Regions from separate parts of the Micromonospora jinlongensis genome, predicted to be linked through region 1. Evidence: predicted binding sites of a transcription regulator. Region 1 holds the regulator's gene; each other region holds the start of a gene.
What was found. Region 1 encodes HrcA, which represses chaperone genes, less so after heat shock. Its sites were predicted from a motif close to GGTTNGCACNCTCNNNNNGAGNGTGCNAACC; they were not measured.
Positions count from the first base shown of each region.

Region 1 (10,432 bases):
GCATCGCCGGCGCGGCGGTCACCAGCGACCTCGTGCTGAGTCGCCCGTTGGGCGAGACCCCACCGTCGTGGGCCGCGGTCATCCTCGGCAGCCCCGCGTTGTACCTGCTCGGTCGGGGCGTCCTCGACTTCACCGTGTTCGGACGCATCTCGCGGTCCCGGCTGGCCGGCGTGGTGCTGCTGGCGTGCCTGGCACCGGCCACGCCCGTGCTGCCGCCGGTCATGGTCGCGCTGCTCGCCATGATCGTGCTGGCCCTGATCGCCGTGGCGAACCTGGTCAGCACCCGACGACACGCCCGTTCGCCGGCGCCGCCGATGCTGGCGTGAGACTCCGCGCGGCGGCGGGGCGATCCCTCATCGGGCCGGCGCGATGGTCTCGGCCAGGCCGCGACGTGCGGCCAGCCCCTCCCCGGCCAGGGTGAGCAGCAGGACCAGGTTCGCCACCACCAGGACGGTCAACGGCGGCAACCGGAACACGCCGGGCGCGACAAGCGCGCACAGCAGCACGGCCGCCAGCAGCACGATCGCCAGCACCCGGGACCAGAGGATCCCGGCCGTCACCACGGCATCGAACAGCACGCTGCCGAGCAGGAACAGCACCGGTCCGCCGAGGATGGCAACCATCAGATCCACCGGGGTGTGACCGGACGGCCGAGCGATGACCATCGAGGTACCGGTCGAGACCAACACCACCCCGGCCACCATCACCAGATGCGTGTACGAGGTGGAGGTGCCGGAGCGGACCCGCTCCACGGTCGTGACCCTGGGTCGGGCCAGGATCCGCTGGACGCGCTGGAAGTAGAGCTGGAACAGCAGGACCGCGCTGACGAACGCCACCGCGCTGGCGGTCACCTGACCGGCGGTGAACCCGCTGCCGGCCAGCCCCATGCCGGTGCTCAGGATCAACTCGCCGAGCGCGACGATGAAGATCGCCCGATGCCGCTCGGAGAGGTGCACCCCGGTGAAGATCTGGCTGGCGAGCTCGGTGCGCCCCAGCCCCGGCGTCGGCCAGCCGAACCGTGCCGAGCCCAGGTCGACCGCCACCGCGAGCGACCAGAGCACCAGCCGCGCCGTCTCGTCCACGAACACCCCGGCCACCCAGGGCGCCACGGTGATGCCGAACCAGAAGAAGACCCGGATGCTCCGGGCCTGGATCGGACGATTGACCCGGGTGCCGGGGATCAGGACGGCATCACGCACCAGGTGGATGCCGAAGTACGCGGCGACGAAGAGCCACCCGTACCTGCCGAAGGCGTACGGTGTCGCGATCGCCATCAGCAGGGTGCCGAGCATGACCAACAGGACGGTCGCCTGGATGATCGGCAGTCGGGGGTTGAACAGGTCGGTGAGCCACGCCGTGAGCACCCAGACCCACCAGGCGGCCAGCAGCAGGACGGCGGTCTGCGCCGCGTTCCGCACGGTGAGGTGCTCGCCCAGGCTGGCCGAGAGTCGGGAGAGCAGGAAGATGTAGACCAGGTCGAAGAAGAGCTCCAGGAAGGTCGGATATTCCGGCTCGCCGCGACGGCGGAGGATCCGGGGGAGCGGAGCGGACGTCACTGCGGCTGCCTCCTGTGCCACCCCGCGCCCCTGCCAGGCGCTGCGCCCCGGCTCTGCCTACCCGCCACGCTACCGACGGCGCGGCGTCTGGTGGCCCGGAAGCGGATACGAGAACGGCCCCCCGCCAACGGTGGCGGGGGGCCGTTCTCAGACGCGGGTGATCAGCGCAGCCAGGGGATGTTGCGGTCGAGCAGACCGCGCTCCTTGAGCTCCTTGCGCAGCGGGATCTCGTCGTCGACGTACCCGTCCCAGTTGATGCCCCAGTAGTTGGCGGTGTGGGTGCCCTCACCGATCAGCTGGCGCTGCACGGGAGTGCGGTTGCGGTACCACTCGCCGTTCACGTCGGGGTGCAGCTCGTCCAGCGGACGGATCCACCGGTAGGTGTAGCCGACGAAGAGCATCTTGCGGGTGATGGTCGACAGGTTCGTCGACCGCGAGTGCCACTGCCGGCGGTCGAAGATGAAGGCGTCGCCCGGATTGGCGGTGATCTCCACCGTGCCCTCCGGGTCGGGGTTCTGCACGGTGAGGTCAGCCGGCCGGGGCAGCGAGTTCTTCAGGTGGCTGCCCGGGATGACCTTGGTGGCGCCGCGGCCGGTCTCGGAGAGGTCGGACAGCACGTACGCGACCTTCAGCGAGAACATCGGCCGGGGCAGGTTCGGGTCCATCGTCTCCGGGTCGGAGTTCTGCCGGTACCCGTCCTGGTGCCAACCCCAGTACGGCTTCTCCGGCTCGGCGGCCGGCGGGGTGACGTCCAGGTGGTTGTGGTGGGTGTAGATGTTCCAGCCGGCCAGCCCCCACATGTACGGGAAGGCGATCGGGTGGGTGAGCAGCTCGCCGAAGAGCTCGTCGCGCTCCAGGAAGCCCAGCAGGTGCAGGGTGCCGTCCTTCTTGGTGGTGCCCTTCGCCTGCTCCTCCGCGTAGACGCGGTCGACCGCCGCCTCCAGCGCCGCCCGGTGGTCCTCCGTCAGGACGTTGCGCAGCAGGAGGAAGCCCTGCTCGTGGAACTCCTTGCGGTCAGTGTCGCTGATCGGTTCGTAACCGGTCCGGTCGCCGTAATCGAACACCGCGTAGTACCCCTCCCCATGAGGTGAAACCTTTTCTGGCACAGGCCGCCGATCGTAACGCGACGGATCTGGCCCCGGGGAGGGCGTGTGGGGCTGGTGGGCCGCAGGGGGACCCCGTGCAGCGAGAGGAGTGCGGAGAGTGAGTTGACCGTGATCAATAGGGGTGTTTGCGGAGACTTGTCCGATTGTGCGGTGACTGCCGGTTAAGAGATCCGGGTCGGTCAACCCTCGTTGAACACCTCGGCCACCACCTGACCGGCGGGGCTCTGCTCGCCGTCCGCCCGGCCCCAGGTGCCGGCCCGCGCGGTCCACTCCAGGTCGCCGAAGCGGACGCGCTTCACGCCGTGGTCCTGGGCGTGGGAAACCAGCCAGTGCGCGTACCGCCAGCCGTCACGCTGGTCGTCCGGCGTCACCGCCAACCCGGTGGGGTCGGTCGGGTCGGTGCCCTTCAGCCCCCAGTCCAGCACCAGGTTGCGGGTCAGCTGCGTGGCCGCCGCCGCGCCGTGCATCGCCGGGGTACGCCCGACGGTGCAGGCGACCGCGCCGGTCGCGTCGCCCATCAGCGCTCGGCTGAGCACCTCGGAGTCGTCGGCCCACTTCTGGTAGGCCTCCGGGAAGGCCGAGCGCTGCACCCGCTGGGCGGCGTCGGTGACGCGCATCTTCTCCCAGCCGCGCACCTTCTTGAGCGCCGCGTAGAACCGGTTGGCCGCGTAGCGCGGGTCCCGAATCTGGGCCGGGGTGCCCCAACCCTGGCTCGGCCGCTGCTGGAACAGGCCGACCGAGTCCCGGTCGCCGTCGGCGAGATTGCGCAGCCCCGACTCCTGGTAGGCGGTGGCCAGCGCGACCACCACGGCCCGCTCGGACATCCCGCGCTGCGCCCCGATGGCTGCGATGGTCGCCGCGTTGGCCATCTGGTCGGCGTCGAGCGCGACCCGACCGTCGGCCTGCACGGTGCACTTCCGGGCCGCCAGCGGCAACTGGAGGCGGTCACCGACCTGCCGTACGACGAGCCAGATCGCGATCACGGCGACGAGGATGAGCACCACTCCACCCGCCACGGTTGCCCGAGTTCGCACCCACACCCCCAGATCGACAGTCTGACAAGCGTACGTCCCCCACGGGCCTCTCCGGGTCGTCCGCGCGGTTCCAGGCCGGCTCTGTCGACCCGTGCCGATCGGGGCATTCCCGCTCCGGCCGCGCTCTCACCTGCCCGTATGGCCGTGTGGCTCACCCTGCTCCGCGAGAATCGACGCATCCGGTGCCGGGGCCCGCTGGCGGATCGCGGGCACCGCGCGTGTTGACAGTCTGACCTGTCGTGCGTGTCACCACCCCGACGGCGCCCGGAATGGCCGGAAAGGTCGAGGCGCTTACTCCCGATTGACATGTCAATTGCTGGCTCGCCCGGTCATTCACTCAGCTGACCTGCGGGTAGCCACGGAGCAAGGAGGAGTTCCATGGGAACGCTCGACGGCAAGATCGTGCTCGTCACCGGCACCGGCGGCGGTCTGGGGCGCGTCGCCGCGCAGATCTTCGCGCGGGAGGGCGCAAAGGTCGTCGGGGCCGACATCCAGGTCGCCGGAAACGACGAGACGGTCGAACTCGTCCGGAGCGCCGGTGGCGAGATGACCGGCATCGCGCCGGTCGATCTCACCGACCCGGAGCAGGTGCGGACGTTCGTCGAGGACGCCGCCGCGACCTACGGTGGGCTCGACGTGGTCTACAACAACGCGGCGGCGCTCCGCTTCGGCCCGATGCCGGACTTCTCCGTCGATGCCTGGCGGTACACCATCACCGGCGAACTCGACATGCCGTACTTCGTGTCCAAGTTCGCCTGGCCCCACCTGGTCCGGCGCGGTGGTGGCGTCATCATCAACGCCGCCTCCATGGCCGGCATGATCGCCGGTCACGTCCCCCCGATGGTCGGCCACACCGCCGCCAACGCCGGTGTCATCGGCCTGACCCGACAGCTCGCGCTCGAAGGCGCGCCGCACGGGATCCGGGCGGTGGCGGTCAGCCCGGGGCCGATCGTCAGCCCCGCAAGTGAGCGCGACCTGGGTGACAACCAGGCGGCTCGGGACGCGATCACCGGCAAGACGCTCCTCAAGCGGTTCGCTCAGCCCGAGGAGGTCGCCGAACTGGTGGTGTTCCTGGCCTCCGACCGGGCGTCGTACATCACCGGGGCGAACTACCCGGTCGACGGCGGCGCGACCGCCTGGTGACCGGACCGAATGGCCCGGGGACGCCACATCATGCAGCGGCGTCCCCGGCGGCCCCGGTCCTAGCCGGCATGATCACCGACGCCCCGGTCCAAGCCGGCCTGAATTCACCGCAGGCCCCGGTCCTAGCCGGCATGATCACCGGAACCACCGTCCAGAGCGGCCACCCATCGAGTCAATCGTTTTTCCCGGAAGGCCATGATCCCCTCGCGCCCCTCGTCGGAGAGGAAGTAGCCGGTCGAGAGGGCGGAGAGCCGGGCCAGGTCACCACGCAGCTCGGCGGTGCCCGGCCGGCGCAGCAGCTCCTTCGCCCCGGCCAGGGCGCCCGGTGCGCCGCGCACCAGCGAGTCGCAGTAGCGCCGCACCGCGTCGTCCAGGCCGTCCGCCGGGACCGAGGCCGTGACCAGGCCGATCTCGGCGGCCCGTCGACCGTCGAAGGTGTCCCCGGTCAGGTAGAGCTCGGCGGCGGCGCGCGGGTGCAGCCGGGGCAGCACGGTCGCCGAGATCACCGCCGGGATCACCCCGATGCGTACCTCGGTGAACGCGAACGTCGCCTCGTCGGCGCAGACCGCCAGGTCGGCGGCGGCGATCAGGCCCAGCCCGCCGGCCCGTGCCGGCCCCCCCACCCGGGCCAGCACCGGCTTCGGGCAGTCCCAGATCGCCGCGAGCACGTCACCCAGCATCGCGGCGGGCACCGTCCCGCTGGCGTAGGCCGCGGCCGTCTCCTTCAGGTCGGCGCCCGAGCAGAAGACCGGGCCGGTGTGGTCGAGCACTATCGCTCGAACCGTCTCGTCGGCGACCGCGTCGCCCAACCCGGCCAGCAGCTGGGTCATGAGGCCGGTGGAGAGCGCGTTGCGGTTGTGCGGGCTGTCCAGGGTGAGGGTGGTCACCCCGCGGGCCGTGGCGACCCGCACGAGGACGTCGGGAGAGGTCATGCCGGGCACACTAGTGGCCATGCCCGGCGTCCTTCCAGATGGTGAGACCGTCCCCGTCGACGGATCGCTGCCCGCCACCGCCACCACGGCGGTCGGCGCGCGCGGCTTCGGCGTGTACGTCCACGTGCCGTTCTGCGCCAGCCGCTGCGGCTACTGCGACTTCAACACCTACACGGCGTCCGAGTTGGGCGGCGGTGCGAGCCGCGAGGGGTACGCCGACACCGTCCTGGCCGAGCTGGCGCTCGCCTCCCGGGTGCTAGGCGACAGCCCGCCGCCCCGGGTCGACACCGTCTTCGTGGGCGGCGGAACGCCCACCCTGCTCCCCGCCGACGACCTCGCCCGCATCCTCGACGGCATCGACCGCACCTGGGGGCTGGCCGCCGACGCCGAGGTGACCACCGAGGCCAACCCCGAATCGGTCACCCCGGAATCGTTGAAGCTGCTGCGGGCCGCCGGCTACACCCGGATCTCGCTGGGCATGCAGTCCGCCTCCCCGGGAGTGCTGGCGATCCTGGACCGCAAACACAGCGCCGGTCGGGCCACCGCCGCCGCCCTGGAGGCACGCGACGCCGGGTTCGAGCACGTCAACCTGGACCTGATCTACGGCACCCCGGGGGAGCGCACCGAGGACTTCGCCGCCTCGCTGGAGCAGGTCGTCGCCGCCGGGGTGGACCACGTCAGCGCGTACGCCCTGATCGTCGAGGACGGCACCCGGCTCGCCGCCCGGATGCGGCGCGGCGAGCTGGCGTACCCCAGTGACGACGTGGCCGCGGACCGCTACCTGGCCGCGGAGGCCGCGCTCGACGCGGCCGGGCTCTCCTGGTACGAGGTCTCCAACTGGGCGCGCACCGACGACGCCCGGTGCCGGCACAACCTGCTCTACTGGACCGGCGCGGACTGGTGGGGGCTGGGGCCGGGGGCGCACAGCCACGTCGGCGGGGTGCGCTGGTGGAACGTCAAGCACCCCTCGGCGTACGCCCAGCGGTTGGCGGCGGGCGCGTCACCAGGCCTGGCCCGGGAGGTGCTCACCGGCGACGAGGCGCACATGGAGGACGTGATGCTCCGGCTGCGCCTCGCCAGCGGCCTCCCGTTGGCGGTGCTCGACGCCACTGGCAGGGCGGGCGCCGAGCGGGCCCTGGCCGACGGGCTGCTGGCGGCCGACGAGTACGCGGCCGGCCGGGCGGTGCTCACCCTGCGCGGGCGGCTGCTCGCCGACGCTGTCGTGCGTGACCTGCTGCCCTGAGTGGGCAGGCCGTTCCGGTGGTGCGGGCCGGCCGGGGGAGCGGCCGACCCGGCATCACTTGATGAAGTTGGCCGTCATCGGATAGCGGTACGCGGTGCCCTCGTTGGCCTTTATGCCGGCGATGATCCCGAACAGGATCTGGATCACCACGACGGCGATGCTGGGCAGGAAGAGCAGGCACCAGCTCACGAAGAGCAGCACGAACGCGATGATCGACCAGAGGATCTGGAAGTTCAGCGCGGCGAGGGCGTGTGCCCGGACGGTCGGCGACTGCTGGCCGCGGGCCAGGTAGGCGATGAGCGGGGCGACGAAGCCCAGCGGACCAAAGCTGATCAGCGCGCCGACGGCGCCGCCGAAGTGGGCGACCAGCGCCCAGGTCTTGTCCTCGTTGTTGGCGAAGCCGCCGCCGGGGCCGCCGTAGGCGCCACCGGTCGGGTAGCCGCCGCCGGTCGGGTAGCCGCCACCGGGCGGGGGATAGCCGCCGGGCGGGGGGTAGCCACCCGCCGGAGGGTAGCCGCCTGACGGCGGTTGGTCACCGGTGGGCGGCGGATAGCCACCGGCCGGGGGATAGCCGCCCGGGCCGGGTGCCCCGGACAGTGGTGCGGTGGGCGGCTCCGACGACGGAAACGAGCCAGGGGAGGTCGGCTCCGGCGGGTAGTTACCGGGGTCACCCGCGCCGGGAGGGCGAGGAGGTTCAGTCATGGATGCCACCGTAGGGGCACGTGGCAACGCGGCACCAGAGCGACACCGCCCGGCCGTGAGGGTCGATCGGCCCGGCGGGGTGGCGCGGGCCGCACCGACGGGCAGCCGTTGATCATCGCGCTGGCGGGCACGCCGACGTAGACTGGCACTCGTTACAGTCGAGTGCCAGGACGGCCTGGCCGGCCGAGGACGCCGGCGGCCGACGTGCGACAGGAGGTGCGGAGGATGGGTCTCGACGACCGGAAACTCGCCGTGCTCCGCGCCATCGTCGAAGACTACGTCTCCACCCAGGAGCCGGTCGGCAGCAAGGCGCTGGTCGAGCGGCACCAGCTCGGGGTCTCCCCGGCCACGGTCCGCAACGACATGGCCGTGCTGGAGGAGGAGGGCTACATCCGGCAGCCGCACACCAGTGCCGGCCGGGTGCCCACCGACCGCGGCTACCGACTCTTCGTCGACCGGTTGTCCCGGGTCAAGCCGCTGAGCCCGGCCGAGCGCCGGGCCATCGAGCGCTTCCTGGTCGGCGCGGTCGACCTCGACGACGTGGTGCACCGCACGGTGCGGCTGCTCGCCCAGCTGACCCGGCAGGTGGCCGTCGTGCAGTACCCGAGCCTGGCCCGCTCCTCGGTGCGTCACCTGGAGCTGGTGCCGATCTCCACCACCCGGTTGATGGTCGTCATGATCGCCGACACCGGGCGGGTGGAGCAGCGTCTGGTGGAGCTGCCCGGGCCGGTGTCCGCCGACGACGTCACCGACCTGCGCCGACTGGTCAACGAGAAGCTCGCCGGCGCCCGGCTGTCCGACACGCCGCCGCTGGTGCAGGCACTGGTCGAGGAGTCGTCGCCCAAGCTGCGTCCGGCGATGACCACGCTCGCCACGGTGCTGCTGGAGACCCTGGTCGAGCGGCACGAGGAACGCATCGCCCTGGCCGGCACCGCCAACCTCACCCGGGGCGGCCTGCTCGACTTCCAGGGTTCCCTGCGACCGATCCTCGAGGCGCTGGAGGAGGAGGTCGTGCTGCTCAAGCTCATCGGCGAGACCGAGCCGAGCACGACCCGGGTGCTGATCGGCGACGAGAACGAGTTCGACAACCTGCGGGCCGCCTCCGTGGTCAGCACCGGCTACGGCCCGGGCGCCACGATCGTCGGCGGCCTGGGGGTGCTGGGGCCCACGCGGATGGACTACCCCGGCAACATCGCCACGGTTCGCGCCGTGGCACGCTACGTGGGCGAGTTGCTGGCCCAGAACTGATTGGTCAGGGCCGATGCGGCCGGCTGCGGCCGCCGACCGGCACAACGCGAGACGAACATGAGGACACGGAACGCAGTGGCCAGGGACTACTACGGCATTCTCGGTGTGAGCCGGGAAGCCTCCGATGACGAGATCAAGCGCGCCTACCGCAAGCTGGCGCGCCAGTTCCACCCGGACGTCAATCCGGACCCGGAGGCACAGGAGAAGTTCAAGGACATCAACGCCGCGTACGAGGTCCTCTCGGACGACCGGAAGCGGCAGATCGTCGACCTGGGTGGCGACCCGCTCGCCCCGGGCGGCGGCGGTGCCGGAGGCCCCGGAGGTCCCGGAGGTGCCGGCCCGTTCGTCGGTTTCCAGGACATCATGGACGCGTTCTTCGGCGGTGCCGCGGGCGGCGCCCGTGGTCCGCGTCCGCGTACCCGGCCGGGCGCCGACGCGATCCTGCGCCTCGAACTGGACCTGCACGAGACGGCGTTCGGCGTCGAGGCCCCGATCACCGTCGACACCGCGGTGCTGTGCACCACCTGCTCCGGCGCCGGCACGGCGGCCGGCACCCACCTGGCGACCTGCGAGGCGTGTGCCGGTCGGGGCGAGGTGCAGTCGGTGCAGCGCACCTTCCTCGGCCAGGTGGTCTCCGCCCGGCCGTGCACCGTGTGCCAGGGCTACGGCACGACCATCCCGCACCCCTGCCCCACCTGCGCCGGCGACGGCCGGGTGCGCACCCGCCGCTCGCTGACCGTCAAGATCCCGGCCGGCGTCGAGGACGGCATGCGGATCCGGCTCGCCCAGCAGGGTGAGGTCGGCCCGGGTGGTGGCACCGCCGGCGACCTCTACGTGGAGATCCACGAGCGGCCGCACGACGTCTACTCCCGCAAGGGCGACGACCTGCACTGCCGTGTCACCGTGCCGATGACCGCGGCGGCGCTGGGCACCCGGCTGACCATCAAGACCCTGGACAGCGAGGAGACGGTCGACGTCAAGGCCGGCACCCAGCCGGCGAGCACGCTGCGGCTGCGCGCCCGGGGCGTACCGCACCTGCGCGGCACCGGCCGAGGCGACCTCTACGTGCACCTGGACGTGCGGACGCCTACCAAGCTCGACCCCGACCAGGAAAAGATGCTGCGCGACTTCGCCAAGACCCGCGGTGAGGAGGTCGCCGAGTTGTCCAAGCAGGGCGGCTTCTTCTCCCGGATGCGCGACGCGTTCAACGGGCACGCCTGAGGTGTCCGCGCCGCTGTTCCTGGTCGAGGCGCTGCCCACCGGCGACGCGCTGACCCTGGACGGCCCCGAGGGTCACCACGCCGCCACCGTGCAGCGGCTGCGCGTCGGCGAGGAGCTGCTGCTCGCCGACGGGCGGGGTGGCACGGCCGCCGCCGTGGTCACCGCCGTCCGCCGGGGCACCCTGGAGGTCACCATCACCTCCCGGGGGTACGCGGACGCGCCCGTACCCCGGATCGTCACCGTGCAG
Region 1 is NZ_JACCHK010000001.1:2,906,276-2,916,707, reverse strand. It holds gene HNR22_RS12580 (low temperature requirement protein A) at 1-326, shown strand, start outside; gene HNR22_RS12575 (low temperature requirement protein A) at 354-1,556, opposite strand; gene HNR22_RS12570 (phytanoyl-CoA dioxygenase family protein) at 1,718-2,620, opposite strand; gene HNR22_RS12565 (hypothetical protein) at 2,842-3,702, opposite strand; gene HNR22_RS12560 (SDR family NAD(P)-dependent oxidoreductase) at 4,075-4,839, shown strand; gene HNR22_RS12555 (enoyl-CoA hydratase-related protein) at 4,962-5,771, opposite strand; gene hemW (radical SAM family heme chaperone HemW) at 5,791-7,014, shown strand; gene HNR22_RS12545 (DUF4870 domain-containing protein) at 7,069-7,716, opposite strand; gene hrcA (heat-inducible transcriptional repressor HrcA) at 7,942-8,964, shown strand; gene dnaJ (molecular chaperone DnaJ) at 9,040-10,185, shown strand; gene HNR22_RS12530 (16S rRNA (uracil(1498)-N(3))-methyltransferase) at 10,187-10,432, shown strand, end outside.

Region 2 (10,432 bases), 620 kb from region 1:
GCAGAGCTTGCGGACGGTGGCGTCCCGGGTGCTGGCCCGTACCGCGCCGATCACCGGGAAGATCTTGCCGTGGGCGACCCGGAGCCGGGTGACGAAGATCTGGTCGAAGCGGGCGCCGGAGGCCTTCTGCATCTCCGCCAGCCAGCCCTTCTGCTCGGCCGTCGGCTCGCTGGGGATCGTCGCGCCCAGCTTGTTGGCCGCGTCGACGACGAGCTGGTCGAGCTTCTGGTGCTCACTGGCGATGCCGGCGCCGATCTCCCGTACCTTGGCCGACTGCCCCTTCTCGGCGGCCATCTGACCGGCTGGCATCTCCCACAGCCCCGCCAGCCGTACCCCATTGAGCAGTGTCATGTCGGCGGCGTTGAGCTGCTGCCCGCCGCCGGCGGGCGCGGCCATGGCCACGCCGGGCAGGACACCGATCCCCGCGACGATCGCGATGAGCAGCATCGCCGCTCGGTGGGTCCGGTTGCCCAGTCGGCGATGGGCGGATCTGAGCGGTGCCATGTCTGTGGTGCCTCCTCGGTCCGGACCGAAACGCGTCTGGACCGGACAGCCATACGCTCCCGGCTGCCCGTCCGCCCACTGATACGGACTGATCGCGCGATCAGTTCACCATTTGGCGACGCGGATCAGCGGGTGATGGCGAGGAAGCCACCGAGCAGCAGCAGAGTGAGCGCGGCGGCGGCGAAGAGCATCAGCAGCTCGCGGCGCCCGTGCCCGACGCCGTCGCCGGGCGGGTCGGACAGTGCCGGCAGATCGCGGGTCAGCGCGGCCAGGTCACCGAGGGTGCGTGCCGTCCACACTGCACCCGCCCGGTCGGAAAACTCGTCGAGGGTCAGCCGGCCCGCCGCAGTGTGCCGGTGCAGCTCGGCGACCACCCGGTTGCGGTCGTCGTCGGAGGCGCGCAGCTCGACATCCACGCCGGACAGCGTACGCGGATCAGCCCACGTCGAGGGGGTCGGCGAGGAGCCGTTCGAAGGCCAACTCGGCGGCCCCGATCAGGGGTGCGTCCGCGCCCAGCTTGGGCGTCCTCAGCCGGACGTGCTCCAGGCAGGCCCCGAGCGCGTTGGAGTTGAGCCGGCTGCGGATCTGGGCCGCCGCCGCGAGGTAGAGGTCGCGCATGGTGCCGCCGAAGATGACCATCTCGGGGTTGAAGATGTTCACCAGGTTGGCGACGCCGAAGCCGAGCCAGTCACCGGCCTGGCGGACCGCCGTCTGGGCCCGGGCGTCACCCCGGTCGGCGGCGTCGAAGACGGCCAGCAGAGCGTCGCGGCCCCGGGCATCGGAGCGTCCGGCAGCGCGCAGCAGACCGTGCTCGCCGATCTCGGTCTCCCAGCAACCCCGGGAGCCGCACTCACAGGGCCGGCCGTCGCGCACCACCTTCATGTGGCCGACCTCGCCGCCGTAACCACCGTGCCCGGTCAGCCGACGCCCACCGGCGATGATGCCGGCACCCACGCCGACGTCTCCGTACAGGTAGAGGACGTTGTCGCAACCGGCCGCAACACCCCGTGCGTGCTCGGCGAACGCGGCGACGTCGGCCACGTTGCCCACCGTGACCGGCACGTCGATGCCCAACTCGTCGGCGAGGGCCGAGCCGATCGGCTCGTCCACCCAGCCGGTGGTGGGGCCGAGTCGGACCAGGCCGTCGTCCCGGCGGACCATGCCGCAGACCGCGACGCCGGCGCCGACGCAGATCGCGTCGGCCGGCACCAACTGCTGCATCTCCTTGACCGCGCCGGCCAGCAGTGGCGCGGCCTCCGCGGCCAGTAGCCCGCGTGGTCTGTCCAGGTCGCGACGGTCCAGGACCGCCCCGCCCAACCCGATCCGGGCGGCGCGCAGTCGGTCCACCTCCACCGAGTACGCGTACGCGTAGACCCGGGCCGACTCGGGCCGGACGACCAGTGACGGTCGCCCGGCCCGGCCGGTCTCCTTCGGCGCGCCTTCGCTGACCAGCCCCACCGCGGACAGGTCGGCGGTGAGCGCGCCGATGGTGCTGCGGTTGAGGCCCAGCGTGGTGGTCAGTTCGGCGCGTGTGGTCGCCCCGTGGACGTGCACATGCCTCAGCAGAGCCCCGAGGTTCTGCCGTCGGACGTCGTCCTGGCTCGGTCCTGGGCGCATCGTGGTGCTACCTCCCGCGGTCAGCGGGTGCCGGTGGCTGCCGCGCGGCGACGGGAGAGCGCGTCGACGCTGGCGGCGAGCAGCAGCACGACGCCGGTGACCACGTACTTGACTCCCGCGCTGTAACCCATCAGGCCCATTCCGTTTTCGATGACCGCGACCACCGCGCCGCCGAGTACGGCGTCGAGGACGCGGCCCTTGCCACCGAAGAGGCTGGTGCCGCCGATCACCGCTGCGCCGACCGCGTAGAGCAGTACGTTACTGCCCCCGGTGTTGGGGTCGACCGAGTTGGCCCGGCTGGCCGCCACGATGCCACCGATGGCGGCCATGGACGAACAGATCACGAAGACGGAGATCCGGATCCGGTCGACGTCGATGCCGGCCCGGCGGGCGGCTTCCCGGTTGCCGCCCACGGCGTAGATGTGCCGGCCGTAGCTGGTGCGTTGCAGCACGAAGGTCCAGATGACGAGCAGCACCGCGATGATCGGCACCACGATCGGCACACCCTTGAGCGAGACGATCAGGACGTTGCGGCTGCGCTCCAGGTTGAGCACGTACACCGCGGTTCCGAGGATGACGGCGAGCCCGCCGATCCGCAACGCCACCACCGCGATCGGGTCGGTGATCAGCCCACGCGCCACCCGGTTGCGGTGGCGCAGCAGTTGCACCGCCGCGTAGCCGATGACCGCGAGGGCGGTCAGCGCCCAGCCCAGCGTGGGGGCGAGGTTGCGGTTGGCGATGGAGACCAGCACCTCGTCGCGGACGGAGATGTTGGTGCCCTCCTTCACGAGCAGGAGCACGACGCCCTGGAAGGCGAGGAAGCCGGCGAGGGTGACCACGAAGGACGGGATGCCGATTTTCGCGACGAGCATGCCGAGCGTGGTGCCGATGACCACACCGGTGGCGACGGCGGCGAGCACGGCGACCCACCACGGGTAGCCGAGCACGGTGACCACATTGGCCAGCACCGCCGCGCAGACGCCGCTGGCGAAGCCGGCGGAGAGGTCGATCTCGCCGAGCAGCAGCACGAAGACCAGGCCCATCGCGATCAGCGTGACCGCCGCGCCCTGGGTGAAGAGGTTGGCGAAGTTGCCGGCCGACAGGAACGACGACGGCCGCATGATCGCGAAGACGGTGCAGAGCACGATCAGGCCGAGTACGGCCGGTAGCGCGCCGACGTCGCCACCGCGTACCCGACTGAAGTAGTTGCGGACGTGGCCTCCGACGGTCGGCGCGGGTGTGACGGCCGCGGGGCCGTCCTTCCGCACGGCGGTGGTGGTCATCGGACGCCTCCTGAGATCGAGTCGGCCGGCTGCGGGCCGTCGCCGTTGCTGCCCGGGTCGGTGGCGAGGCCGAGCCCGCCCGAGCGTCCGGCGGTGATCAGCTCGACCACCTGGGCGTGGGTGATGTCGGTGGTCTTCACCTGGGCGACCATCTGGCCGAGGTACAGCGCGGCGATCCGGTCGGAGACGGCGAAGACGTCGTTCATGTTGTGCGAGATGAGCACCACGGCCAGGCCGTTGTCGGCGAGGCGGCGGACCAGTTCTAGCACCTGCGCGGTCTGTGCCACGCCGAGCGCCGCGGTGGGCTCGTCCAGGATGACGAGCTTGCTGTTCCACAGCACCGCCTTGGCGATGGCCACGGTCTGGCGCTGGCCGCCGGAGAGGCTGGAGACGTGCTGACGCAGCGAGGTGACGGTGCGGATGGAGAGCCCCGCCAGCGTCTCGGCGGCGAGCTGTTCCATGGTCGGCTCGTCCAGGACGATGCCGCTGCGCCGCTCCCGGCCCAGGAACATGTTCTGCACGATGTCCAGGTTGTCGCAGAGCGCGAGGTCCTGGTAGACGACCTCGATGCCGAGCGTGGCGGCGTCGCGGGGGCTGCCAATGTGTACCGGTTCGCCGTTGAACAGGAACTCTCCGGCGTCGGTGGGGTGGATGCCGCTGATGCACTTCACCAGGGTCGACTTGCCGGCGCCGTTGTCACCGACCAGTGCGGTCACTTCGCCCGGGTGGACGGTCAGGGCGACGTCGCGGAGCACCTGGACGGGACCGAAGCTCTTGTCGATCCCGCGGAGTTCCAGCAGGGGGGTCGCGGACACGGGGGGTCTCCTTCGCAAGGGAGGTCGGGGCCCGTCCGGCGGGCGCCGCCCGGCACGGGAGGGGTGCTCCCGTGCCGGGCGGCGATGGTCGTCCCGGCGGGTGGTGCGGCGTCGGTCAGCTGATGCCGGCTTCGGCGCAGAACTTGGCGTACGCTGCGGTGCAGACCTGCTCCTTGGTCACGTAGCCGTCGGCGATGACGTCCTTGACGGTCTCCTTGGTGATGGCCTTCGGGGTGAGCAGCACCGAGGGGACGTCGCGGTTGCCCTCCGGGTCCTTCACCGTCTGGCCGGTGTCCTTCTTCTCACCCTTGGCGAGCGCGATGGCCAGGTCGGAGGCCGCCTTGGCCTCTTCCCGGACCGCCTTGTAGACGGTCATGCACTGGTCGCCGGCGAGGATGTTCTGCAGGCCCTCGGTGCTGGCGTCCTGCCCGGTCACCGGCACCTTGCCGTTGAGCTTGTTCTTCTTCAGGATCGAGATGGCCGCGTTGCCGAGACCGTCGTTGGCGGCCAGCACACCGTCGATCTTGCCGTTGGCCTTGGTGAGCTGCTGCTCGAAGATCGTCGCGGCCTGCGCGTTGTCCCACGCGGGCACCGCGTCCTCAGGGCCCTTGACGTACTCCTTGGCGTCGAACTTCGGCTTGAGCACCGAGTCGTAGCCGTTCTTGAACAGGGTGGCGTTGTTGTCGGTGGGGGAGCCGTTCAGGTACGCCACGACGGGGTTCTTGGCGCCCTTCTCGGTCAGGCACTTGGACAGACCCTCGCCCTGCAGCTTGCCGACGGTCTCGTTGTCGAAGCTGACGTAGTACTGGGCGGAGCCGCCCAGGGTGAGTCGGTCGTAGTCGATGGTGGCGACGCCCTGCGACTTGGCCTTGTCGAGCACGGCCTTGCCGGTGCCGGAGTCCAGGTTGACGATCATCAGGACGGTGACGCCGCCGGTGATCATCTGGTCGGCGATGGTCTGGAAGGCGGTCTTGTCGTTCTGAGCGTTCTGGATGTCGGACTGGACGCCGGCGGCCTTGAACGCCTCCTCCAGGAACCGCCGGTCCGCGGTCTCCCAGCGGACCGAGGACTTGCTGTCCGGGAGGATCACGCCGATCTTGGGAGTCTTGGCGGAGTCGGCCGAGCCGGAGCCGGAGTCATCGCTACAGGCGGTCAAGCCGCCGGTCGTGAGCAGGCCCACGGCGGCGATGGTGAGGATCCCCTTACGCATGTGCAGGGTCCTTTCGGAGGTGGGGGAGGTGTTGTTTTGTTGTGCCCGGCAACGTATTTCGCGTCACACCGGCTCCACAAGACCGCGCAGGTGCATAGTTTGTTGGGAGCGATAACAATTCAGCAACGCGACTGTTACTCCCCGGGTATCCCACGGGGGAGTCGACGTAACGAAGGCCGTCAGTGGGTCTGCAACGGCGCGGTGCGGGCGTCGGTCAGCGCCACCAGATCCGCTGCGGCCAGTTCGAGTTGCAGACCCCGCCGACCAGCCGAGACGTAGATCGTCGGGAATTTCAGCGCGGAGTCGTCCAGCACGGTGGGCAGCCGCCTGCGCTGCCCGAGCGGGCTGATCCCACCGCGTACGTAGCCGGTTGCCCGCTCGGCGACCGCCCGGTCGGCCAGCGTCGCCCGCTTGCCACCGACGGCCGCCGCGAGCGCCTTCAGATCCAGCTCGCCGGTGACCGGAACGACCGCCACGGTCAGTGCGCCGTCGACCTCGGTCACCAGCGACTTGAACACGCGCTCCGGTGGCACGCCGAGCGCCACCGCCACCAACGCGCCGTAGTTCGGGGCGTCCGGTGCCACCCGGTACGGATGGGTGCGGTGCGCCACCCCACGCTTGACCACCAGTGCCGTCGCCGGAGTGCCCTGTCCTGCCACACCGGCGACGCTAGTCGACCGGCCTACCGATCAGCACTGTCGGTGCGCCGGCGACCCGGGTGAGCACCAGGCTCGCCGCCTCGTCGCCGGCCAGCCGCAGGTCCCGCCGAAGCTGCTCCGGGGTGAGCGCGGAACCCCGCTTGAGGATCTCCACCCGGCCCACCCGACGGTCGCGCAGCAGCGCCCGCAGGCGCTTGAGCGAGAACGGCAGCACGTCGGTGATCTCCAGGCAGCGCGCGTACGGGGTGGGGGTCGGATGGTCGGCGTAGAGGTAGGCGATGCTCGGGTCGCCCAGAGTGGCGTCCAGTTCGGCGGCGAGTTCGGCGACGAGGTGCGCGCGGACCACCGCCGGGTCCGGGTCGTACAGGTAGCGACGCGGCGGCCCGACCGGCGCCTCGTCGGCACCCGAGCCGCTGAGCTGGTCGCGGCGGGTCTTGACGCCCTGCTGTCGGTAGAGGGTGGCGCGGCGGGGCACCTCCGCCAGGTCACCACACCACAGCGCGGCCTCGACCAGGTCGCCGTCGACACCGACCCACTCCGCCTCCGCGCCCGCCGGAATGAGCCTGTGGTCCAGCCCCGGCGCCACCTTCACCACGGTGCGCGGCACCCGCTCCGCCAGCCCGGTCACGAAGTCCCACGGAGGCGAGTAGGCGCGCGGGTCGAAGACCCGTCGCCCGGTGCCGGTGGTGCGGCGGGCAGGGTCGCAGAAGACCGCGTCGACCCGGGAGACGTCGAACGCGGTGGCATCCCCGCACTCGACAGTGAACAGGTCGGCCAGCCCGGCCGCCTCAGCGTTGGCGGCGGCCATGGCGGCGGTCACCGGGTCGGCCTCCACCCCGTACACCCGGATGCCGGTCCGGGCGGCGGCCAGCGCGTCGGCGCCGAGGCCGCACCCGAGGTCGGCCAGGGTGCGCACGCCGGCCGCGTGGAGCCGGGCGGCCCGACGGTCGGCGACCACCCGGCGGGTGGCCTGCTCCAGGCCGGGGCGGGTGAGGAACATCTCCGCGGCTGCCGGGCCGAACTTGCCGATCGCCCGGTGGCGCAGCTCAGCCTGGGTGAGCGCCGCCGCGGCCAGCGTCGGCGGCACCCCGGCCGCGCGCAACGCCGACGCCGCGGCCAGTGGATCACCGCCGGCCAGCCCGGCCGCCGCCGTGAGCGCGGCCGACCCCTCGGGGGTACGCAGCGCCGCCAGCTGATCGAGATCCACCCGGTCATTGTCCGGGTAGACCCGGAAATCCGGGCTGGCGGGGCGCGACTCGCTGGCACTCTCCTTGACGGAGTGCTAGCCACGGAATAACCTGCGATTAGCACTCTCACCCTGAGGGTGCCAGCTTCCGGGTCTCACGACCCGGGTGCGCACGCCAGGCGGACCGGCACCCGCGACGACGGCCCCGCCCGGTGGCATGAGGCAGATTGACGCTGGTCGGCCCCGCCGGCCAGCAACGAAACCAGTACCCCAGGAGGGTATGCCCGTGACTACCGCGACCAAGGTTGCGATCAAGCCGCTCGAGGACCGCATCGTGGTCCAGGCGAACGAGGCTGAGACCACCACTGCGTCGGGCATCGTGATCCCCGACACCGCCAAGGAGAAGCCGCAGGAGGGCACTGTCCTCGCTGTCGGCCCGGGCCGCGTCGACGACAACGGCAACCGGGTTCCGGTTGACGTGCAGGTCGGCGACACCGTCCTCTACTCGAAGTACGGCGGCACCGAGGTCAAGTACGCCGGCGAGGAGTACCTGGTGCTCTCCGCCCGCGACGTCCTCGCGGTCATCGAGAAGTAAGCAACCGATCAGTGCCACTGCCCCGGTCCGGCTCGCCGGGCCGGGGCAATGGCGCTTCGAAGGGACATTAATGGCGAAGATCCTGAGCTTCTCGGACGACGCCCGGCACCTGCTGGAGCACGGTGTCAACGCCCTCGCGGACGCGGTCAAGGTCACCCTCGGCCCGCGCGGGCGCAACGTCGTCCTGGACAAGAAATTCGGTGCGCCGACGATCACCAACGATGGTGTGACCATCGCCAAGGAGATCGAGCTCACCAACCCGTACGAGAACCTTGGCGCGCAGCTGGTCAAGGAGGTGGCGACCAAGACCAACGACGTCGCCGGCGACGGGACCACCACCGCGACCGTGCTGGCCCAGGCGATGGTTCGCGAGGGTCTGCGCAACGTGACCGCCGGGACCAACCCGGCCGGCCTCAAGCGGGGCATCGACGCGGCGGCCGCCAAGGTCTCCGAGGCGCTGCTCGGCCGTGCCGCCGATGTCACCAGCAAGGAGTCGATCGCGAACGTGGCGACGATCTCCGCGCAGGACGCCACGATCGGCGACCTGATCGCCGAGGCGATGGAGCGGGTCGGCCGCGACGGTGTCATCACCGTCGAGGAAGGCTCCATGCTCACCACCGAGCTGGACGTGACCGAGGGTCTCCAGTTCGACAAGGGCTTCATCTCGCCGAACTTCGTCACCGACCTGGAGAGCCAGGAGTCCGTCCTTGAGGACGCGTACATCCTGGTCACCACCCAGAAGATCTCGGCGATCGAAGAGCTGCTGCCGCTGCTGGAGAAGGTCCTGCAGAACAGCAAGCCCCTGCTGATCATCGCCGAGGACGTGGACGGCCAGGCGCTCTCCACCCTGGTGGTCAACTCGCTGCGCAAGACCCTCAAGGTCTGCGCGGTCAAGGCCCCGGGCTTCGGTGACCGGCGCAAGGCGATGCTCCAGGACATCGCGATCTCCACGGGCGCCGAGCTGGTCGCCCCGGAGCTGGGCTACAAGATCGACCAGGTCGGCCTGGAGGTGCTCGGCACCGCTCGGCGCGTCGTGGTCGACAAGGAGAACACCACGATCGTCGACGGCGGTGGCCAGAAGGCCGACGTTGCCGACCGGGTCGCCCAGATCCGCAAGGAAATCGAGGCCTCCGACTCCGACTGGGACCGGGAGAAGCTGGCCGAGCGGCTGGCGAAGCTCTCCGGTGGCATCGCCGTCATCAAGGCTGGCGCGGCCACCGAGGTCGAGATGAAGGAGCGCAAGCACCGCATCGAGGACGCCATCGCGGCGACCAAGGCTGCGGTCGAGGAGGGCACTGTGCCCGGCGGCGGCGCCGCCCTGGTGCAGATCCTCTCGGTCCTCGACGACGACCTGGGCTTCACCGGTGACGAGAAGGTCGGTGTCTCGGTCGTGCGCAAGGCGCTCGTCGAGCCGCTGCGCTGGATCGCGCAGAACGCCGGTCACGACGGCTATGTCGTGACGCAGAAGGTCGCCGACCTGGAGTGGGGCAACGGCCTCGACGCCGCCAAGGGCGAGTACGTCGACCTGGTCAAGGCCGGCATCATCGACCCGGTGAAGGTGACCCGCAACGCGGTCACCAACGCCGCCTCGATCGCTGGTCTGCTGCTCACCACGGAGAGCCTCGTGGTCGAGAAGCCGGAGCAGGCCGAGCCGGCCGCCGGCGGCGGCCACGGCCACGGTCACGGCCACCAGCACGGCCCGGGCTTCTGACCCGGTAGCGCCACCCGTTCCGGGGCACACCGTCGTACGGCGGTGTGCCCCGGCTCGTCTTGTGGGTCTCTTACCGACGCCGCCGTTGTTGGCGAGTGGACCGGATGATCGCGCACACTGGGCCGATGAGCACCACGTCGCGGCGCTACGCCGCGCTGGCCGGGATCACCGCCGCCGCCGTCGCGATCGGAATCGCCGAACCGGTGGCGGTCCTGACCGGCCCCCGGTCGGCACCGCTGGTCGCGGTCGGCGGGGTGGTCGTCGACGCCGTCCCCGAGTCGCTGAAGCAACTCGCCATCGACCTCTTCGGCACCGCCGACAAGATCGCGCTGCTGGTTGGTACGGGCCTGTTGCTGGGAGGGTTCGCGGCGCTGTTCGGTGTGCTGGCGGTCCGGCGGCTGGCATTCGGCCTGGCCGGCATCGCCGCGTTCGGCGTCATCGGCGTGGCCGCCGCGCTGACCCGTTCCGGTGCGGACGCCGCCGACGCACTGCCGTCGCTTGTCGGCGCCGGTCTCGGCGGCCTGGTGCTCTGGCTGTTCATCGCCGGCCCGTTCGAGCTGGACCCCTGGCCCTGGTCACCGCCCACTCCGATCGTGCCGCCGGCTGCGTCGGTGCCGCCCGCGGGTCCGGTGCCGCCCGCCGCGCCGGTGTCGCCTGCGGGTCCGGCGCTCGGGTCGCGGGCCGAGCCGCCCTCGGCGGCCTCGCCGACGCCGGAAGGCCTGCCGGTGCCGGTGACTCCCGCCGAGCCGGTGTCGCCTGCTGGCCCGGTGACGCCCGCCGCGCCGGTGGCTCCGGGCGGGCAATCCGCGACCGGGGCTGCAGAAGTCGACCCTGAGTCGCGGCGGCGGTTCC
Region 2 is NZ_JACCHK010000001.1:3,521,548-3,531,979, reverse strand. It holds gene HNR22_RS15475 (DUF4142 domain-containing protein) at 1-504, opposite strand, end outside; gene HNR22_RS15470 (DUF1707 domain-containing protein) at 630-920, opposite strand; gene HNR22_RS15465 (ROK family protein) at 940-2,121, opposite strand; gene HNR22_RS15460 (sugar ABC transporter permease) at 2,142-3,404, opposite strand; gene HNR22_RS15455 (ATP-binding cassette domain-containing protein) at 3,401-4,219, opposite strand; gene HNR22_RS15450 (sugar ABC transporter substrate-binding protein) at 4,335-5,429, opposite strand; gene ybaK (Cys-tRNA(Pro) deacylase) at 5,609-6,088, opposite strand; gene HNR22_RS15440 (THUMP-like domain-containing protein) at 6,099-7,295, opposite strand; gene groES (co-chaperone GroES) at 7,555-7,869, shown strand; gene groL (chaperonin GroEL) at 7,940-9,580, shown strand; gene HNR22_RS15425 (molybdopterin-dependent oxidoreductase) at 9,706-10,432, shown strand, end outside.
Region 2: a site for HrcA is predicted at 7,391-7,421, ahead of groES (co-chaperone GroES). Genes of this name have one in related genera too.

Region 3 (10,432 bases), 940 kb from region 1:
AGGTGCTCGGCTTCGCCGCGTACGGGTCGTCCCGGCCGAGCTGGTTCGGGCCGATGGGCACCGCGCCGGCAGCCGAGGGGTCGGGCATCGGTGGCGTGCTGCTGCGGCGCTGCCTGCGGGACCAGCAGGCGGCGGGGCTGACCCGGGCGGAGATCGGCTGGGTGGGACCGGTGCCGTTCTACTCGGGCAGCGCGGGTGCCCGGATCGAGCGGGTCTTCTTCCTGTACCGGCGGACCCTGTCGGTGGCGTAACCGGGGCAAAGGGGATATTGATCCATTCGCCCGCGTCGGTCATCGACGCCCCCTACCGTTTCGGTAGAGGAGGCAGCCATGACCACGGATGACGACCAGACCGAGGACGGCCCGCCGATCACCTGGAAACCGGTCGGCGAACTCCCCGGCCAACTGCCGTTCGACCGGCTCGACTACGGCGACGCCGAGCAACTGGCCGAGATGACCACCGACGACGGGTCGGCGGTCGTCGAGGAGCCACGGGAGATGGTGGACGAGCCGATCCAGCTGCTTCCGCCGTACAACCGGGCACAGAAGCGGCGCAACCAGCGCCCACTGCCGACCTGACGACGAACGGGGCGGACCGCGTCAGCGGCCCGCCCCGTTCTGTGTCGGAACTGGACTCAGAAGTCCATGTCCCCGCCACCCGGGCCAGCCGGGGCAGCCGGGGTCTTCTCCGGCTTGTCCGCGACAACGGCCTCGGTGGTGAGGAACAGCGCCGCGATGGAAGCGGCGTTCTGCAGCGCCGAGCGCGTCACCTTGGCCGGGTCGATGATGCCCGCGGCCAGCAGGTCGACGTACTCGCCGTTGGCGGCGTTGAGGCCGTGACCCGCTTCGAGGTTACGGACCTTCTCCACCACGACGCCGCCCTCAAGGCCGGCGTTGACGGCGATCTGCCGCAGCGGGGCGTCCAGCGCGACCTTGACGATGTTCGCACCAGTCGCCTCGTCGCCGACCAGGTCGAGCTTGTCGAAGGCGGTCTTGCCGGCCTGGACCAGCGCGACGCCACCACCCGGGACGATGCCCTCCTCGACGGCGGCCTTCGCGTTGCGAACGGCGTCCTCGATGCGGTGCTTGCGCTCCTTGAGCTCGACCTCGGTGGCCGCGCCGACCTTGATGACCGCAACGCCGCCGGCCAGCTTGGCCAGCCGCTCCTGCAGCTTCTCGCGGTCGTAGTCGGAGTCGCTCTTGTCGATCTCGGCCCGGATCTGGTTGACCCGGCCCTGGATCTGCTCGGCGTCACCGGCACCGTCGACGATGGTGGTCTCGTCCTTGGTCACCACGACCTTGCGGGCGCGGCCCAGCATGTCGAGGCTGGCGGCGTCGAGCTTGAGGCCGACCTCCTCGCTGATGACCTGGCCACCGGCGAGGATGGCGATGTCGGTCAGCATGGCCTTACGGCGGTCACCGAAGCCCGGCGCCTTGACGGCGACCGACTTGAAGGTGCCACGGACCTTGTTGACCACCAGGGTGGCGAGGGCCTCGCCCTCCAGGTCCTCGGCGATGATCAGCAGCGGCTTGCCCGACTGCATGACCTTCTCCAGGATCGGGAGCAGGTCCTTCACCGACGAGATCTTGCTGTTGGCGATCAGGATGTACGGGTCGTCGAAGACGGCCTCCATACGCTCCGGGTCGGTCATGAAGTAGGCCGAGATGTAGCCCTTGTCGAAGCGCATACCCTCGGTGAGCTCCAGCTCCAGCCCGAAGGTGTTGCTCTCCTCGACGGTGATGACGCCTTCCTTGCCGACCTTGTCCATCGCCTCGGCGATGATCTCGCCGACGGTGCTGTCGCCAGCGGAGATGGAGGCGGTGGAGGCGATCTGCTCCTTGGTCTCGACGTCCTTGGCGAGCTTGGACAGCTCCTCCGAGACGCTCGCGACCGCGGCCTCGATGCCCCGCTTCAGGGCCATCGGGTTGGCGCCAGCGGCCACGTTGCGCAGGCCCTCGCGAACCAGGGCCTGGGCCAGGACGGTCGCCGTCGTCGTGCCGTCACCGGCAACGTCGTCGGTCTTCTTGGCGACCTCCTTGACCAGCTCAGCGCCGATCTTCTCGTACGGGTCCTCGAGCTCGATCTCCTTGGCGATGCTCACACCATCGTTGGTGATGGTGGGGGCACCCCACTTCTTCTCGAGCACGACGTTGCGGCCCTTCGGGCCGAGGGTCACCTTTACGGCGTCGGCGAGCTGGTTCATGCCCCGCTCGAGGCCGCGGCGAGCCTCTTCGTCGAAAGCGATCATCTTGGCCATACGGCGTTGTCCTCCTGGACACTCACGGGCCACCCGAGATGTGTGCCCCGGATGGGCCGCCTGGTGTGCGCACCTAGGGACGTCGCCACCTGGCGACGACGACGTCCTTCGGCCGGGCCGGATAGCCCGCGACGACCGGCCATGTGCTGCCCCGGTGTCTCCACACCGGCACAACCTGGCCCCACCGTCCCGACCGTTGGCACTCACGGTATGCGAGTGCCAATGACTTGTTTAGCACTCTCCCCTGCCGAGTGCAAGCACGATGGGGCCGCTCAGCCGAGTTCCGCGGCCAGTCCGGGAGTGTTCACCGGCGCCTCATGGGCGCGCTGCTCGGCGTACGTGACCAGCAGACCGATCATCTGGGCGAGGTGGGCCGGGAGGGCCAGCACCGCGGTGATCCCGATCACCACCACCGCCCCGACCGCGTTGCCCGGGGACGCGAAGGGATCCGTACCGAACGCCGAGGTGCCCACGCCTTCCAGGGCGCCGGGGATCAAGGTGCCGACGATCACCGCCAGGGCGACCAGGGCCACCCGACCGAGCAGCAGGCCGAGCCGGTCGTGGAACATCCGGAACGACCGGCCGATCGGGTTGTGGCGTTCGAAGAGGTAGACCGGACCGGCCATGCTCAGCGCGAACGCCAGGTAGATACCCGGCAGGACGCAGAAGCAGACACCGATGCCGATGAGCAGGCTGACCAGCAGGGTCCACCCCCACAGCCCGAGTGCCCGACGGATGCCGTAGCGCAGCGCTGAATCCAGGCTGCCCGGCTGACCGGCCGCCTGCTGGGTGATCACCCAACTGCCGGCAGCCCACCCGACGGCCTGCAACAACCCGACCAGCACGCTGCCGCCGATCAGCACGACCAGGAGGCCAACCAGCTCGACGGCGAAGTTGTCCGGCAGGGCGGCGGTCGTGCTCGTCTCGGCCTCGGCGGCCCAGTTCGCCGACGGGTCCACCCCGAGCGAGATCACCGAGAGCACCGCCGCGGGCAGCACCTGGGTGAGCAGCATGATGGGCACCAACTGCCGCCAGCCTCGGCGCAGCGCTCCCCCGCACCGGCTGAACCAGCCGGCGAGGCCGGCACCGGGTGGAGTGACCAGGGGGTCGTTCGGGTCGTACCCGTAACCCGGCGGGTACCAGTTGACCGGCGGCCCCGGATGCCACGGCTGCGGACCGTAGGGCCCCGCTCCCGGCGGGTAGCCCCCGGTGGGCGGGAACACCCACCCCTGCGGCGGCTGACCGGCCGGGCCCCAGGCACCCTGCGCAGGATCCCAACCAGCCGGCGGGAGACCCGGCACGGAGCCAGGCGGCTGACCGGCCGGGCCAGGCTGACCCTGCGTCGGGTCGGACGGGCCTGGCTCACCCGGCCCGTAGGGCGGGGTGGACGAGGGTGGCTGGTCGGTCATGAACGCTCCTCAGCATCGGCTGGAACGGTTCACGATCTTCCCGGCTGCGCGCCCGCGCCGCCAGCCCCCAAGGCGGCGGCCGACCGGTGCGAACGGTCAGGCGATGACGCGTACGTGCTCCGCCTGGGGGCCCTTCTGGCCCTGGGCGATCTCGAACTCGACCCGCTGGCCGTCGTCCAACGCCTTGTAGCCGTCCATCTCGATCGCGGAGAAGTGAACGAACACGTCCTGACCGCCGTCGACGGCGATGAAGCCGTAGCCCTTTTCGGCGTTGAACCACTTGACGCTGCCCTGTGCCACGGTGCACTTCCCTCACTCTGCGCGGTGCTGCCTGACCCGGCGCACGGAGCGGCCGGGCGCCCTCGGACCACCACCTCGGCAATCGATGACCGCCATTGAAGCAGGTGACCGAAATCGCACGCTACACGAGGACTGACAGCCGCGCACGACCACAAATCGGGCATGGCCCTGGTGGCTTCGACACCAGCTCCGGCCGCACCGGTCGACCCGGCGCAGCGATCCGACGGATTTATCGTCGTGAGTGCCTGGGGGAAGGTGATCGAGGCTGCGCCGCGGCCCGGTGAAGATCGGGCCCGACCCGGAAAATGCCGTTCGCCCCCTGTGATAGGCATGCGGCATGACCACCGATACGGACTCGACCTCCGTTCGTCGGGCGGAGATCCGCCGGGGCCGGCCGGAGGACGCCGCCCGGATGCGGGCGCTGCGACTGGAGATGCTCGCCGACGCACCGTTGGCCTTCCTGGAGACCTTGGCGGACGCGGCGGCCCGACCGCACAACGAGTACGCCGCACGGGTCGCGTACACCTCGGCCGGCCCGAACAACGCGCAGTTCGTCGCGGACCCGGGCGGTCGGCTGGTCGGGCATGCCGGTGGCACTGTCGCCCCGGACGAGCCCGGGCTGACCGTGATCTACGCCGTGTACGTCACGCCGACCTGGCGGGGCAGCGGCCTTCTCGGCGACCTGATCGACGGGGTGGCCGACTGGTCACGGGCCTGCGGCCGACCGGAGCTGCTGCTGGAGGTCGTGGTCGGCAACGACCGCGCCTACCGGGCGTACCAGCGGCTGGGCTTCAAGGACACCGGGGTACGAGTCCCCCACCCCACAATCCCAGCCCTGAACGAGCTACAGATGCGCAGACCCGCCTAAAAGAAAAACCCATCCCAAGGCAGAACCACTGAGATGCCCCCATAAAGAAACCGGAAGCGCCCGCGCCACAGTGCCCACAAAGGGTTTCCGGGGCAGCCCGACCCGCGCAGGGATCAAGCCTGACCGCCCGGAGCGGGTCGGGCTGCCCCGGAAACCCCCACCGCAACCACTACACGTGACGCCGCGACTGAACGATCCGGAACCGGTTGGCCACATAAGCCCCATCGGTCAACGCCGAGTTGGCCGCCGCGTTGGCCCCGCTGCCGTGGAAGTCGGAGAACGCCGCCGACTGGTTCACGAACACCCCGCCGGTGAGGTTGCAGGACAGGTGCACCCCGACCTCGACCGCGACCGCCTCGGTGGCGTCCAGCACCGTCTCGTCGGTGGAGTAGACCCCGGCGGTGAGCGCGCCCTTCTCGCCGACAGTCCGGCGCAGCAGCTCCAGGCTGTGCGCGGTGGAGTCGGTGGCGATGGCGAACGAGATCGGCCCGAACCACTCCCGGCCGTACGTCTCCGCGTCGTCCGCCGCCAGCTTCACGATCGTCGGGGTACGCACCACCGCGTCGGCGTACGCCGGGTGCGCCACGGCCCGCGACTCCAGCACCGGCTCGCCGACCCTGGTCACCTCGGCCAGCCGTTCCAGCACCCCGTCGTTGACGATGGCGCCGGTCAGCTCCACGCCTCGGGCCGGGTCGGCGGTGAGCTTGCCGACCGCTGCGGCGATCCCGCCGGCCACCTCGTCGAAGCTCTTGTGCCCCTGGTCGGTCTCGATGCCGCCGGCGGGGATGAGGATGTTCTGCGAGGTGGTGCACATCTGGCCGCTGTAAAGGGTCAGCGTGAAACCGAGGTTGCGGCACATGCCGGCGAAGTCGTCGGTGGAGTCGATGACGACAGTGTTCAGGCCGGCCTTCTCGGTGTAGACCGAGGCCTGCCGGGCGTGCGTCTCCAGCCAGTCGCCGTACTCGGTGGAGCCGGTGAAGTCGACGATCTTCACGGAGCGGTGCAGGGCCAGGTCGCTGGCGAGCTTCTCACCGGGCGCCTCGGCCGCCAGCATGATCAGGTTCGGGTCGAACCCGGCCTCGGCGAGCACCTCCCGGGCGTACTTCACGGTGATGGCCAGCGGTAGCACCGCGCGCGGGTGCGGCTTGACGATCACCGGGTTGCCGGTGACCAGCGAGGCGAACAGCCCGGGGTACGAGTTCCAGGTCGGGAAGGTGTTGCAGCCGATCACCAGCGCCACCCCACGCGGCACCACGTGGAACGTCTTGGTCATCCGCAGCGGGTCACCCTTACCGGCGGCCTTCTCCCAGCCTGCCGTGCCCGGGTGCCGGGTCATCTCGGCGTACGCGTACGCCAGCGCCTCCAGGGCCCGGTCCAGTGCGTGCGCGCCGCCGGCCTGGAAGGCCATCACGAACGCCTGCCCGCTGGTGAACTGCACCGCGTTGGCCAGCTCGAAGATGTTCTTGTGCAGCCGGTCGAGGATCTCCAGGCAGACTCCCACCCGGGCCTGCGGGCCGGCGTCGCGCCAGGCCGGCAGTGCGGCGGAGGCGGCGCTCACCAGCTCGCCGGGGCCGGCGTGCGGGTAGCGCACCGCGAGCTCCACCCCGAACGGGCTCGTCTCGGTGGCGACCCGGTCGCCAGCGCCCGGCTGGTCGAGCGGGAAGTCACCACCGAGGTACGCCTCGAAGGCGGCCTTGCCGTCGGCGGCGGCGGTCTCGCCGTACACCCGAGGGCTGGGGGATTCGGGATAGGCGGACCAGTAGCCCCGCTCCGTGATCGCGGTCAGCGCACGGTTGAGGGTGTCGGCGTGCCTGTCGTACAGGGGATGCGGGGTCTCCGTCATGCCCGCCATCATGCCTGAGTCCGGTCCGCGAGCAGTAGCGCGAATGCCCGACAGCGGCTCATGCCGCAGTCGGGTTCGGGAGCAGAAGCGCCAATGACCGACGGCACCGCGGTTGCCCGCGGCGCCAGCGGGTAACCGCGGGCCTCCGGCCAGGAGAGCCGGCCACGGGAGGGCGGCGGGTGAGGATCACCGAGATCCGGGTGCACGGGGTCGCCGACAAGGGGCCGGAGACGATCCTCGACCGGCCGATCGTCGCGCGGGTCGCGGGAGACGACAATGCCGGCTTCTACCGACCGCGGCCCGGCTACGGTGCCCCCGCGGACCGCGACGGGGTGACGCTTGAGGCGTACCGCTGGAGCCGGCTGACCGGCGGCACCGCGACCCGGACGTTCTCCCTGGTCCTGCTCCTGCCGTTCATGCTCAGCAACATCGCGGTCTGGATGCTGCCGGTCACCGGTGGCGAAGGCCGTGCCGCGCGGGCGCTGTGCCGAGTGTTGGCCGCGACGATGACCGCGATGTACGTGCTCTCCGCCGTCGGGGTGTCCCTCGACCTGATCGCCTGGCAGTGCGCGGCCTACCCGAGGTGTCTGGAGGGGCGGCGGGAGATCTCCTGGCTGGGCGGCGTGCCACCAGGTCAGCGGCTCGCGCTGCTGGCCGTACCCCCGATCATCGCGATCGTCCTGATCTGGCGGCTCGGTGCCCGGACCTGGCAGCTCCCCGAGGACAGCGACCACGCGCCCGGGGTGGGTGCGGACCGGCTCGACGCGCCCGCCTTCTGGGACACTCGGTCGCTGCTGCGCCGCTTGCGCTCGGTGCACGTCGCGGTGGCGCTGGGCACGCTCAACCTCACTCTGCTGCTGGCTCTGGCGCCGCACGACGCCACAGTGCCCGGCTGGCTGCTGCTGGCGGCGGACGTGGTGCTGCTCGCCGGGGCGGTGGTGCTGCTCTGCCGACCGGCGATCGAGCGGCGCGGAGAGCACGACCAGCGCAGTTCGCTGACGATCCGCTGGGTGGCCGTCGCGCTCACCGCACTGACCCTGGGGTACGCGTCGCTGCCACGTCCGTCGTGGACGGCCGAGGGAATGTTGCCGGGGTACGGGATGCTTGCCGCCGGGCTGTTCGCCGGGCAGGTGGCGCTGCTCGCGATGCTCGGCCTGGTGGTCGTGGTGCAGCGGCGTTCCCTTCCTCGCCCCCACTTCCTGCTGGCCGGGCTGGGCGCGCCGGTGCTGATCACCGTCGCGATCGGGCTGGGCGTCGCCTACGACTCGGGCCTGACCTACGGGCTCGCCGAGTATCTGGACCGTGGTTCCAGCCCGACGCCGGCACGGCCGCTACCGCCTGGTGCGCCACCGCTGTCGCCGCCGATCGCCTTCCGCTGGGCCACCCTCGGCTTCTCCCTCGCCGTGCTCCTGGTGATCATGACGGCAGTGCTCGTGCCCCGGCTTCGCCGTGGCCGTCGCCGCCGGGAGGCCGAGGAACTGGTCCGGCGGGACTATCCGGAAGCCTCCCGGGCGGCCCCGGAACGGGTCCGGGCCGTCCGCGACGCGATCGTGCGTGCCCGGCTCACGGATCGGCTCGGGCCGCTGCTGGTCGCCGCGTACGTGGTGTTGGCACTGCTCACCCTCGCGGCGGCCGGGCTCTCGGTGGTCGGTCCCGGCCCGGGTGCGCTGGCGCTGCGACTGGGCGGCGAGTCGCTGGCCCGTCCGGTGATCTTCGTGACCGACCTGGGCGCTCTGCTGATCGGGCTGTTCGCCACGGTCCTCGCGGTGATGGGACTGGTCGCCTACCGATCCGGCGCGATCCGGCTGGTCGGGGTGCTCTGGGAACTGGCCACCTTCTGGCCGCGCGCCGCGCACCCGCTCGCCCCGCCGTGCTACGTCGAGCGGGCGGTCCCGGAGCTGACCCGCCGGATCGGGCAGCTCACCGCCGACGGGAACGCGGTGGTGCTGTCCGGACAGAGCCACGGCAGCGTGCTCGCGGCGGTGACGATCCTGCAACTCCCCGACCACTGTCGCCGACGGGTGGCCCTGCTGACCTACGGCTCCCCGCTCGGAAACCGCTACCGGCGGATCTTCCCGGCGTACGTCAGCGACGAGATGTTGCGCGAGGTCGGCGGCCGGTTGGCCTGGCGGTGGATCAACCTGTGGCGGTACACCGACGCGGTGGGCGGACCGGTGTTCGTCCCGCTCCTGGACGGACCCGACGACCCGGCAGCCCGGGTCGACCGTCGGGTGCGGGACCCGAAGGGACTGCTCATCCCACCGACCGACACCGTGCCCCCACCGGTGCAGGGCCACCGGTTCACCCCGGACGACGACTTCCACGACGCGATCCGCGAGCTGGTCGGGCGATTGGAGCGGACGGACGGGTGACCGCCCGGGTCAGAGGGAGAGCTGCCAGTTGTTCCAGGCGTCCACCGGGCGGAAGCCGAGCTGCTCGTTGATCGCCACCATGTAGCTGTTGCTCGCGGCGTTGAAGGTGTCGATGACGCGGACCGTCGGCTCGTGGGTCAGCAGGTGGTGCAGGTTCTCCGCCTTGGCGATGAGACCGAGCCGGTGCCCACGGTGGGCCGGGTCGACGATGGTGATCTGCTGGAAGGCGTGCCAGTCGGTGGAGGCGCTCACGTCCAGCAGGGTCCAGGCGACCAGCCGCCCGGACGCCTCGTGGCGCATCCCGAGGTGGTAGCGCCGCCGACCCCGGGCGTCCAGGGCGCGCTCGGTGCCACGGATGCGCTCGGCGTCCACCTGCTCCGGGTCCCACTGCACGTCGCCCATGGGCGCGTCCATGAGCAACCGGCCGTCCAGGTAGGCGATGTCCGCCACGTACTCCTGCGGGGTGGAACCCTGCCAGCAGACCGATCGATAGCCCTCCGCCCGCGGCCGGGCCTCGGCCAGCGCCGCGCGCAGGGCGATCCGGTCGATCGCGTCGACGTCGAGGCGGCGACGCACCTCGGGCAGCGCCGACTGGGCGCCGGTGGTGGCGGCGAACGCGTCTCCCGCCGCTGATCGCGCCGGCCCGTCGGGCAGCGCGGAGACGGTCATCGCGACGACCCGCTTGCGGCCGCGCTCGCGGAGCAGGCGTACGCCGTACTCGTGCAGCGCGCGACCGACACCCCGGCGCCGCAGCTCGGGATGCACCGTCAGCTCGGCGGTGGCGTTGTCGGTGTTGTCGAGCTGCGGCAGGTCCAGCTGGAGGTAGCCGGCCGGCGCGCCGTCCAGCCGGGCCAGCGCCCAGAGCGATTCGGTGCCGGGCATCGGCGTGTGGAACAGCGCGTCGAAGCGGCGTCGGCAGAAGGGTGGGAAGTCCGGCAGGTCGACCTCGATGGCCGCCGCGCCGATCCGGTACGCCTCGTCGACCGAGGTGCGGTCGGCGCCGTCGAACGACGCGATGGTGATGCTCATGCGGTGAGCGTGCACCGTACAAAAGCGATCGGGCCAGCGAATTACTCGCTGGCCCGATCGAACGTTGGTCGGGAGGGACACTCGCACAACGCCTCCGGCGTTGGGTCGCAAGAACTTCAAAAGTCTTCGGCGAAATGCCCTCCCGCACGGAGCATCTTGCGCCGTCCGGTTCCTGCCGTCAAGTCCGTAGCGGCGGGTTTCCCACACTCACAGCTAAAACCCAGTTACCGACTGATCGACTCGGACCGGTTCCGGGCGGGCCCACTCCCCCGTCAAACCAGCCCGCACGACGCGGCCCTGCACATGATCCACCCGGTTTCACTGAAGTCGGGGTGTCCAAGCGGCCCGGACACC
Region 3 is NZ_JACCHK010000001.1:3,846,560-3,856,991, forward strand. It holds gene HNR22_RS17015 (GNAT family N-acetyltransferase) at 1-251, shown strand, start outside; gene HNR22_RS17020 (hypothetical protein) at 330-578, shown strand; gene groL (chaperonin GroEL) at 635-2,257, opposite strand; gene HNR22_RS17030 (hypothetical protein) at 2,530-3,666, opposite strand; gene HNR22_RS17035 (cold-shock protein) at 3,763-3,966, opposite strand; gene HNR22_RS17040 (GNAT family N-acetyltransferase) at 4,304-4,834, shown strand; gene paaN (phenylacetic acid degradation protein PaaN) at 5,004-6,677, opposite strand; gene HNR22_RS17050 (hypothetical protein) at 6,857-9,049, shown strand; gene HNR22_RS17055 (GNAT family N-acetyltransferase) at 9,059-10,078, opposite strand.
Region 3: a site for HrcA is predicted at 2,452-2,482, ahead of groL (chaperonin GroEL). Genes of this name have one in related genera too.